DNA from 3 places in the Bradyrhizobium sp. C-145 genome. Region 3 is predicted to be linked to each of the others. Evidence: riboswitches for the same ligand, from Rfam matches in the RefSeq annotation. Region 3 holds a riboswitch; each other region holds the start of a gene.

Region 1 (3,274 bases), 1.6 Mb from region 3:
ATGAAGGTGCACCTCGCCCAACTTCTGAGATAGGTCATCGAGTACTTGGAAGCAGCAGCCTTTGGCCGGGCAGCAAAATGAGATGGGAGACATTGGGGTGCGCACAGATTTTTCGCGGATCAATCGGTCTAAAGCTATCTTCGATGATATTTATGCTTTGGATGATCCGAGGGCATACTTCTCTGTCCTCGGAGGCTTGGATTATATGATCCCGGACGTGGCTGAGCCGGTTGTGCGGCAAATTCTAGCAGCGAAAGCTTCGGCAACCGGCCTTAAGCCGGTCGTGCTTGACGTCGGCTGTTCATACGGCATCAACGCGGCGGTGCATCGCTTTCCCCTGACCTTCGGGGGCTTGCGTCATCGCTACGCTCGGCGCGAAATGAGGGCGATCAGTTCTGCGACACTGGTGCGTCTCGATCGACATTTTTATGCAGCTTGGCCTGATGTCGGTTTGGCGCGGTTTATCGGCCTCGACGTCTCGGCACCGGCAATCAGCTACGCAACAAATGTCGGTCTGCTGGAGCAGGGCATTGTCGCTGACCTTGAAAAGGAACCGCTATCAACGGACAGCGCGCACATTCTCCGCTCTACGGATGTCATCATGTCGACGGGGTGCATCGGCTACATCACGGAGAAGACGTTCAGCAAAATTCTCGATGCGACAGACAAATGTCCATGGATCATCTCCTTCGTGCTGCGCATGTTTCCATTTGAGTCTTTGGCCTCGACGTTCGCCAGTCGTGGCCTTGTGACAGAACGTCTTTCCGGCGCAACCTTTATCCAGCGTCGCTTTCGCGATGCTGAAGAGTTTGAAGGGTGTTTGGCCAGCTTGGCGGCTCTTGGCCTTGATGCGACCGGTCTTGAATCAGAAGGGCTGTTTCACGCCGATCTGATCGTGACCCGGCCTGAGGCGGACGCGCGCGCCACTCCTCTGGAAAGCATTGTCACCGTCGCCAGCGGCAGAGGTCGGCCGATTGGGCCGCGTTACGTTCATGTTGAAGGCGCCGAGGGCTTGCAGGTCGCGCTTGAGCCGTAACAGGTCAGGAGCCGCTGCGCTGCGCGGCGGCCCGTTCGGCGCTGGATCAAGGGCTCGAGAACGAAGCCAGTCTGGTCGACAGCGCGGCCGCAGCCAATGTCATTTGAGCGCGGGATAAAGACTTCATCCGGATGTCATTATCGCGGCGAGCGCTAGGTGCTAGCGGATGCCGTTCGTTTCTGACTGACGTTCCCTGACATCAACGCTCACGCGGCGAGCATTTGCCTCGACCATGGGCAAGCTTAAGGGAGAACCGGAAAATGCAGCCTAACGCATAGCCGACCACTTCGAGCGGGAAAGCGGGAGCGCCGGAAATATACCCGACTTCGGCCGTTAAGTTGACGGTGTTCTCTACCTTCCGAAGCTTGATCTTCCCGAGCGCAAGACTTGACGAATCTCGGCGAGTGGCGGCTAGATGTGGGCCTGTCACGGTCTTCCATTCCGATATCTTGTCGGATAGAAGCTAAGAGGGAATCCGGTGCGCCGAACGGCTATTCCGGGGCTGCCCCCGCAACTGTAAGCGGCGAGCGGCTGTCATCATGGTCACTGGCGCGCGCGAGCGCCGGGAAGGCCGACAGCCGCAGCGACCCGCGAGCCAGGAGACCTGCCGCGACAGAAGAAACGTCCTCGGGCGGGGTGCCCCGGTGGAGCGCTTGCAGTCGGGGACGTTTGCCCGTCTCCTCGCAAGTCGTCCGCGGGCCCCAGCGCCAAACATCGCGGGGTTGCCGATGTCGTCGTCTTACGATTTCGATCAGCGGGGTCATCTCGTTGCACCGCCGAGGGTGCGGCCGCGGCTAGCGCAGGCAAAGCCTTCCGCGCGTGAGCTATCTCTTGCCCCGCGACGATCGCTGGCTCCGCTGCCGCGGCCACTCGCGCCATCGCCAAAACCGTCCGACCTTACGCTCGATCGCTCGCGCGACGACCTTCTGACTTCGTTCGGCAAGCTGACGTTGAGCGACCGTTATCTGCTCGCCGGCGAAGGCGTCCAGGACATGTTTGCGCGGGTGTCCTGCGCGTTTGCGGACGATGTTGCGCATGCGCAGCGTCTTTATGATGCAATGTCCCGGCTGTGGTTCATGCCGGCCACACCGGTGCTCTCCAATGGCGGCACCACGCGCGGCCTGCCTATCTCCTGCTTCCTCAACTCGGTATCGGACTCGCTCGAAGGTATCGTCGGCGCCTGGAACGAGAACGTCTGGCTCGCCTCCAACGGCGGCGGCATCGGCACCTACTGGGGGAATGTTCGATCGATCGGCGAGAAGGTGAAGGGCGGTGTCACTTCGGGCATCATCCCGTTTATCCACGTCATGGACGGCCTGACGCTGGCGATCAGTCAGGGCTCATTGCGGCGCGGCTCAGCGGCGGTCTATCTCGATATCCAACATCCCGAGATAGAGGAGTTCCTCGAGATCCGGAAAGCGTCCGGCGACTTCAACCGCAAGAGCCTCAACCTGCATCACGGCATCAACGTGACCGACGAGTTCATGCATGCCGTGCGGGCCGGGAGCGCCTTCGCTCTCCGCAGTCCAAAGACTAACGAGACCGTCCGCGAGATCGACGCTCGCCAGCTGTGGCAACGCATCCTTGAGAACCGGCTGCAGACTGGCGAGCCTTATCTCTTGTTCATCGACACCGTGAACCGCGCGCTGCCCAAGCACCAGCGCGAGCTCGGCCTGAAGGTCTCGACCTCGAATTTGTGCAGCGAGATTACCCTGCCGACTGGCATCGATCATCGCGACGAGGAGCGCACCGCGGTGTGCTGCCTCTCATCGCTCAATCTCGAGGCCTGGGACCAGTGGAATGAGGAGGAAGGCTTCATCGAGGATATCATGCGCTTCCTCGACAACGTGCTCACAATCTTCATCACCGTGGCACCGGACGGCATGAAGCGTGCCCGCTACGCCGCCCTGCGCGAGCGCTCCGTCGGCCTGGGCGTTATGGGATTCCACTCGTTCCTCCAGGCCAAGGGCATCCCGATGGAGAGTGTCCTAGCCAAGTCGTTCAATCTGAACATGTTTCGAAAAATCCGTCGCGATGCAGACGCGGCATCCGTGGCGCTCGCTCGCGAGCGCGGCCCATGCCCGGATGCCCTGGAACGCGGCGTGATGGCCCGCTTCAGCCATAAGATCGCGATCGCGCCGACCGCCTCGATCAGCATCATCTGCGGCGGCACCAGTGCCTGCGTCGAGCCGATCCCCGCCAACATCTACACCCATAAGACATTGTCCGGCGCCATCT
Region 2 (3,274 bases), 1.9 Mb from region 3:
GTCGTGACACGCAGAGACCGAGGCGAGTCGTATTACGTGAGCGTGTGACCGCGCTTCCGAGCCAGTCGGCTTGTCGGTTGGAGAATATCATCCGGGAGAATATCATCCGCTCGGGTCACCCGGGAAGTTGTGGGAGCTGCGATGCCGGCACGTTCGGGTCGCGGCTTCTCATCGCCCATGCTTGCCGGCTCTTCGGGTCTCGAGCGCTGGGATTCCAGTTGACACGGCGAATGTACCCTTGCCGAAATCGATCGGGCTTCCGAGCTGACTTTCTCGAAGTGGACCCACTTAAGCTTGATCATTAGACGTCACGCGACCATCAGCGAGAAGCTCTCTGAGCTGCTATCCTTCTCCCGCTAGGCTGGCGAGAAACTTGATCAGCAGCCACACAGAAAGGAAGACAATGCCAGCATGATTTCGGCGCGCGTCGGATCTTTACCGAGCGAGGCGGCGCGCAATCCTATTGTTGCGGGCCAGCTCTGTGGCCGGAGTCATCGGAGGGAGGCTAAGTTAGTATCACAATCAACCAAAGCCGGAGCGTGAGATGGTTTGGTTGTCATCTCTATAGAATGGATCAGCCGACCTGCGCTCATCACTTCAAGTCGACATCCCTCGCCGGGCCTTAGGCTTGCTACAATGTGGCGCGCTATATCAAGAGCAGCTTGCCAAGCCGCATTGTCGTCGAACAATTCTTCCCCGAGCGTGTCCTGAAATGGACGAATGCCGCCGACATTGAAGAAATAGCGTGTCATCGGCTCTCTCATTCCTTCTGTTCGAATAGTTACTTACAATCTATCCTTAAGGAAGGCCCCTGGAGTAGGGGCGCGGCCGCTCCTCTCCCCACTTCGTCGCCGAGAACAACGCGCCGCTGCGTAACGATTCCTTCCGCAGCAACGGCGAATTCGGAGCTTTTGTTCCGACAAGCACAGTACATAACGCACGAACCAACTGAGTGTGTCGTACGGGCTTCAGATTGGGCGGCCCTACAAAAAGTCCCCGCTAATTCACTTAGAACGTGCCGCTCTGCTGCTGGAGCCGACCCACAAGCAAATTCCGAGATCCGCCAAAGTGTTGCGGGCGCGGAAATGTGCTCTGCGGCAATCGTTTCCGCTGTAGTGACCGTAACCATCTTTCAATGTTGATTAATGCAAACTGCCGCCCCTGCATGTTGAAATCCTGCGTTCGGTCGTCTTCTTCGACAGATTTCAACGGCTCTGTTATTTAGGCGTGAAGAGCAGTCCGGCGCGCGCGTCTCCCACCTGATCGTAGATTCGCGGCTCTGCCGCGGCAAGCTGCGCGATGCGCTTTTGTCATCAACCGGCGGGCCAAATGCTCGACTAGCTTTCGCGAGTTTCCGCTCTATAGGGCCCAAGCACGAACTCCTGCTGCTTACTCGGACATTGTTACTATTGGTCCGGTGGAGCTGGTTTAGCAAACAACGCCTTGCTTCAGAGAGAGATTGACTTCGCGCCTCGTCACCTCTTACGGTGATACCGACGGTTCCCCACTCGGGGATCAAAAGGGAATGCGGTGCGGGGATTTTCCCTTAGGCCGCAGCTGCCCCCGCAACTGTAAGCGGCGAATCTTTCGTCATAGGCCACTGGGAAACTCGGTCCTGGGAAGGCGACGCAAGGTTAGGACCCGCGAGCCAGGAGACCTGCCGTCAGTCGTGGTCACACGCGAAAATGTCGGTCGGGGAGTACAGACATTGCTTTCACCTTGCGCAGGCGCATCTGCGCCATGGTGAGACCTCGTTCGCTGTGACGTGCCACTGACGTCATGCCGAGGTCTTCTCGTGTTTCCCATCGTGCCAAGGCGGCTGCGTGCCGGCCTGCTCGCTCACGCCCTCCTTCTTCCAGCTCTGCCGTTTGTGATTTGCGCTGCCAAGGCGCAACAAGCCCGTGCGGTCCAAACCTTGCCGCCGGTCACAGTCAGCCCGCCTGAAAAGCCGGCGGTGAGGGCCGTCCGCCCTGACGGCAAGCGTTCGGCCGCGGCCTCCCGGCCGCAGTCGAAGCCGGCGGCAACGCCTCGCGCGGCACCGGCGGCCGCAGCCTCCGACGGCTCGCCGTCGACGCTAAGGCTGACCGAGCGGAACACCAGCGGAAGCCGGCTTGGCCTCACGCCGCTGCAAACGCCTGCCAGCATCGAGACGATCACGGCGCAGACCATCGCGGGTCGCGGCCAGCACAACGTCACCGATGCCGTGGCCCAGAACGCAGCCGGCTTTACCGCGAGCCCAGCCCCCGGGAACGGCGGTCTTTCCTTCGCCACCCGCGGATTCGCCGGCAGCAATTCGGTGATGACGCTGTACGACGGCACGCGCCTTTATGTCGGTGCCGGCACGGTGACGTTTCCGTTCGATACCTGGTCGGCGGAGCGTATCGAGGTGATGCGCGGGCCGGCGTCGGTGCTCTACGGCGAAGGTGCCATCGGCGGCATCATCAACGTGACCCCGAAGAAGCCGATCGCAACGACCTACAACGATGCCGAAGTATCGCTCGACAGCAACGTGACGCGACGCCTTGCGGTAGACAGCGGCGGCGCCGTCAATCCCAATGTATCCTATCGCTTCACCGCCACCGGCAACATGTCGGATGGCTGGGTCGATCGTGACAAGACATCCAACCTGGCGATCTCCGCAGCGGTGCGGGTGCAGGCTGCGGACAATCTCGCTTTCACGCTGTCCGAGGACTACGGCAACAGAAACCCGTCGCACTACTTCGGGACCCCTCTGATCAATCGCACCATCGACGACACGCTGCGCTTCAAGAATTACAATGTGCTCGACAGCGCGATTCACTATGAGGACAACCGGACTCAGTTCAAGACTGAATGGAACGTCGCGGACGGCATCACGGTCCACGACACGCTCTACTACCTGACCAGCCATCGGCACTGGCGCGACGTCGAGAGCTACGCGTGGAATCCCGCGAACCAGCTCATCACGCGGACCAGCTACATCGAGATTTTCCATGACCAGGCGCAGGCCGGCAACCGGACGGATGCGACGTTCCGCGGCCACGTGCTCGGCCTCGCCAACGAGCTCGTTACAGGCTTCGACGTCAACAGGATCGACTTCACCCACACCAACAATTCGCCTTTTGGCGGGACAACCTCAGTCGGCGTCGATGCCGTCGGCCTGGGCTATTTTTCCGCAACGACGACGCCGGCCACGCCCGGTTACAATGCCATCGTCAACCAGTACGCACTGTTCGCCGAGGATCGGCTGTCGCTGACCGACAAGCTGTCCCTCGTGAGCGGCGTGCGGGTCGAC
Region 3 (3,274 bases):
GGCGCAGGAGGGGATGGCGGGCGTCGTCACCGACAAGCCGCGCAGCGGCACGCGCGACTTCAGCGTGGAAGCTGCGCTCGAACCTGCGGAACTGGCATTCGCGTTTGAGGCCGGTCAGGGCGCGGTTGCGCGCGCAACAGCCAATCAGCCCGATCTGCTGATCTTCGGCGAGATGGGCATCGGCAATACCACGACCTCGGCGGCGATTGCGGCGAGCCTGCTCGGCACCAGCGCCGAGGAGATCGCCGGCAGCGGCACCGGTATCGATGCGGCCGGCCGTGCGCACAAAGCGCGGGTGATCGATGCCGCGATTGCGCGCCATGGCATTGCAGGGGCTTCGCCCGAAAGCATCCTGTGCGCCGTCGGCGGTCTCGAGATCGCGGCGATCTCAGGCGCGATCATTGCAGCTGCGCAGCGCCGCATCCCTGTATTGATCGACGGCTTCATCGTGTCGGTGGCGGCGCTGGCGGCGGTGCGGATCAACCCGTCGTGCCGGCCGTTCCTGCTGCCGTCGCATCAATCGGCAGAGCAGGGGCATCGGCTGGTGCTGCGTGCGCTGAACGTGCAGCCGCTGATCAGCCTCGATCTCAGGCTTGGGGAGGGATCCGGCGCCGCGATCGCGTTGCCGCTGGTGCGGTCGGCTTGCGCGCTCCACAACGGCATGGCGACATTTGCGCAGGCCAATGTGCCGGACCGTCCGGCCTGATCCGGCTCAGGCCGTGCGCTGATTGACGGAAACGACGCGCCAGCCGGTGGCGAGCCGGTCGATCCGGGTGAGCGACAGCGGATCGATCACGAAGCGCAAGGCAGCGTGCGGTGTCAGATCCAGCGCGATGCAGAGCGCAGCGCGGATCGTGCCGGAATGCACGACGAGCGCTGCGGAGCCCGCGCCGATCCGCGAGAGCCCAAGCCGGACGCGCGTGACCTGATCCTCAAAGCTCTCGCCGCCCGGCGGACGTCCGCGCGCCGGATCGCTCCAGAATTGCGCATAGGCCTCGTCGCCAGCCGCGCCGATCTCGTCATGCCGACGGCCGGTCCATGCGCCAAAATCCTGTTCGCCGAATTCGGGCATCAGCTCGGGCGCGAGTCCCAGCGCCTGCGCGGTCTCGACCGTGCGCCGCGACGGGCTGGCGTAGCTCGCTGCGCCTCGCGGCAGGCACTGCCGCAGGGCCTGCAGTTGCGCGCGATCGCCGAGATCGGCTGGCGCATCAGCCGCATGGATCGTCCCCACGACGCCGTCGACCGGTGCATGCCGTATCAGCCAGAGGAAGGTCTCGCCTTCCATGCTCATCTCCGAGGAAGTTGGTTGCTGTTGCAATAGCGCCGCAGCTTGCACATTGACTCTGTCTTGATCGTAATCCTAGATGGCTTCGACGGTTTCCCCGAGAGGGGATGAAAAGGGAATGCGGTGCGGGGAATTTGTGCCCAATGCCGCGGCTGCCCCCGCAACTGTAAGCGGTGAATCATTCGTCAGAAGCCACTGGGTCCTCGGTCCCGGGAAGGCGACGAAGCGGTCACGACCCGCGAGCCAGGAGACCTGCCGTCAGCCGTGGTCACACGCGAAGATGTCGGTCGGGGAGTACAGACATTCGGCTTCATCGGACGGCTGACAGGCCCAGGGTGAGACCTCGTTCGCTGTGACGTGCCACTGACGTCATACCGAGGTTTCGAACCGTGTCTTTCATCCATATTGTCCGACAGCGCCGCTTCCTGCTTGCCTCCGCGGCGCTCACATCTTTTGCCGTTTTTGATCTGCCCGTGGCGCTGGCGCAGCAGGCCGGCGAACCCCTGCCGCCGGTCGAGGTGTCGCCGGCGCAATCCCGCAAGCAGGCCAAGCCGGCGGGCCGGGAGGCGCAGAGCGCCCGCCGTGCAGCTGCACGCAGACCGGCGGCCGCATCCGCAGCGCCCAAGCCTGTCGTGCCGGCCGCCGCGGCAGCAACGCCGCTCAACAGCAATGCCGTGGCCGAAAGCGCCTCGCGGCTCGGCCTCACCGTGCGCGAGACGCCGGCGACCGTTGAGGTGATCTCGGCCGCGACGATGCGCGAGCAGGGCTATCGCACTGTCTCCGAGGTGGCGCAGGGCGCAGTCGGTGTCACCTCCGGCGACAATCCGGCTGAACCTTCGGCCTTCTCGATGCGCGGCTTCACCAACACCCAAATCAACACGCTCTACAACGGCATCAAGATCGGTCCGCAGAACATGACCTCGCGGATCGCAGATACCGCCAATCTGGAGGCGGTGGAATTCCTGAAAGGTCCGGCCTCGCTGATCTCGGGCGAGGGCGCCGCCGGCGGTGCCATCAACTTCGTCACCAAGCAGCCGCATACCGGACCGATTCGGAACGAAGCTGACTTCTCCTGGGATTCCCTGAACTCGTTCCGCGCCCATTACGGTTCCGGCGGCAGCACCAACGTGCAGGGGCTGGACTATCGCTTCGACCTCAGCCGTTCCACGCTCAACGGCTTTGCCGACGATACCAATGTCAAGACGTTCGACACGTCCGGCCAGCTCAACTACCGCATCTCCGACAGTCTCAAGATCTGGGGCGCGATCGAGTACCGGGAGGATCGTTCCAAAGCCTATTGGGGCGCGCCGCTGGTGCCGATCGCCTTCAGCGGCTCGCACGCGACGACGGGGATCGTCTCCGGCAATTACGTCTCGAACTACAACGGAACCAATCTCGGTGCCGTCACCATCGATGATCGTACCTTCAACACCAACTATAACGTCCTCGACAACCGCAACGTCGCGCAAGAGGTGTGGCTGCGCGGCGGTTTCGAGCTGAAGCTGGCGCCCGATCTGACGCTGAAAAGCCAAGCCTATGGCTACGGCGCAGAGCGCACCTGGTTCAACAACGAGATCGAGGCGTTCAATTCCACGACGAACATGGTCAACCGTGAACGCTTCTATGTCGCGCACAGCCAGCGGCTGGTGGGCAATGTCACCGACCTGATCTGGGATGCGAACATCGCTGGCTTCGACAACCGGCTGGTCACGACTCTCTCGTCAAGCTATCTCGATTTCGTCAGGCCGGGCGCGGCGAACTTCCCTGGCGATTCCGTTTCGCTCGTCGATCCCAACCGCGGCTTTTACGGCCCGCTCACGATCCAGCAGCAAACCGCGCGCATCGACAACGAGGCGCTGTCGTTCGAGGACCGGCTGAAGCTGACACGGACCTTCGCTCTGATCGGCGGCCTGCGCGTCGAGCATATCGGGCTCGACCGCAACTCGACCGATAAGAACGGCCTGGAGAAGGCTGGCTTCCCGTTCACGA

Evidence for each region. A riboswitch is a leader RNA that binds a small molecule or an ion and turns the genes downstream of it on or off. The one in region 3 is predicted to bind cobalamin.
Region 1: it holds a riboswitch for cobalamin, as region 3 does, so the genes downstream of both, LRP30_RS07115 (ribonucleoside-diphosphate reductase subunit alpha) here and LRP30_RS14535 (TonB-dependent receptor) in region 3, are expected to answer to the same signal.
Region 2: it holds a riboswitch for cobalamin, as region 3 does, so the genes downstream of both, LRP30_RS06025 (TonB-dependent receptor) here and LRP30_RS14535 (TonB-dependent receptor) in region 3, are expected to answer to the same signal.

The regions. Positions count from the first base shown of each region.
Region 1 is NZ_CP088150.1:1,496,897-1,500,170, forward strand. It holds gene LRP30_RS07110 (class I SAM-dependent methyltransferase) at 83-1,036, shown strand; cobalamin riboswitch at 1,449-1,663, shown strand; gene LRP30_RS07115 (ribonucleoside-diphosphate reductase subunit alpha) at 1,765-3,274, shown strand, end outside.
Region 2 is NZ_CP088150.1:1,270,527-1,273,800, reverse strand. It holds gene LRP30_RS06030 (hypothetical protein) at 492-752, opposite strand; cobalamin riboswitch at 1,481-1,680, shown strand; gene LRP30_RS06025 (TonB-dependent receptor) at 1,955-3,274, shown strand, end outside.
Region 3 is NZ_CP088150.1:3,143,698-3,146,971, forward strand. It holds gene cobT (nicotinate-nucleotide--dimethylbenzimidazole phosphoribosyltransferase) at 1-706, shown strand, start outside; gene LRP30_RS14530 (histidine phosphatase family protein) at 713-1,285, opposite strand; cobalamin riboswitch at 1,358-1,560, shown strand; gene LRP30_RS14535 (TonB-dependent receptor) at 1,675-3,274, shown strand, end outside.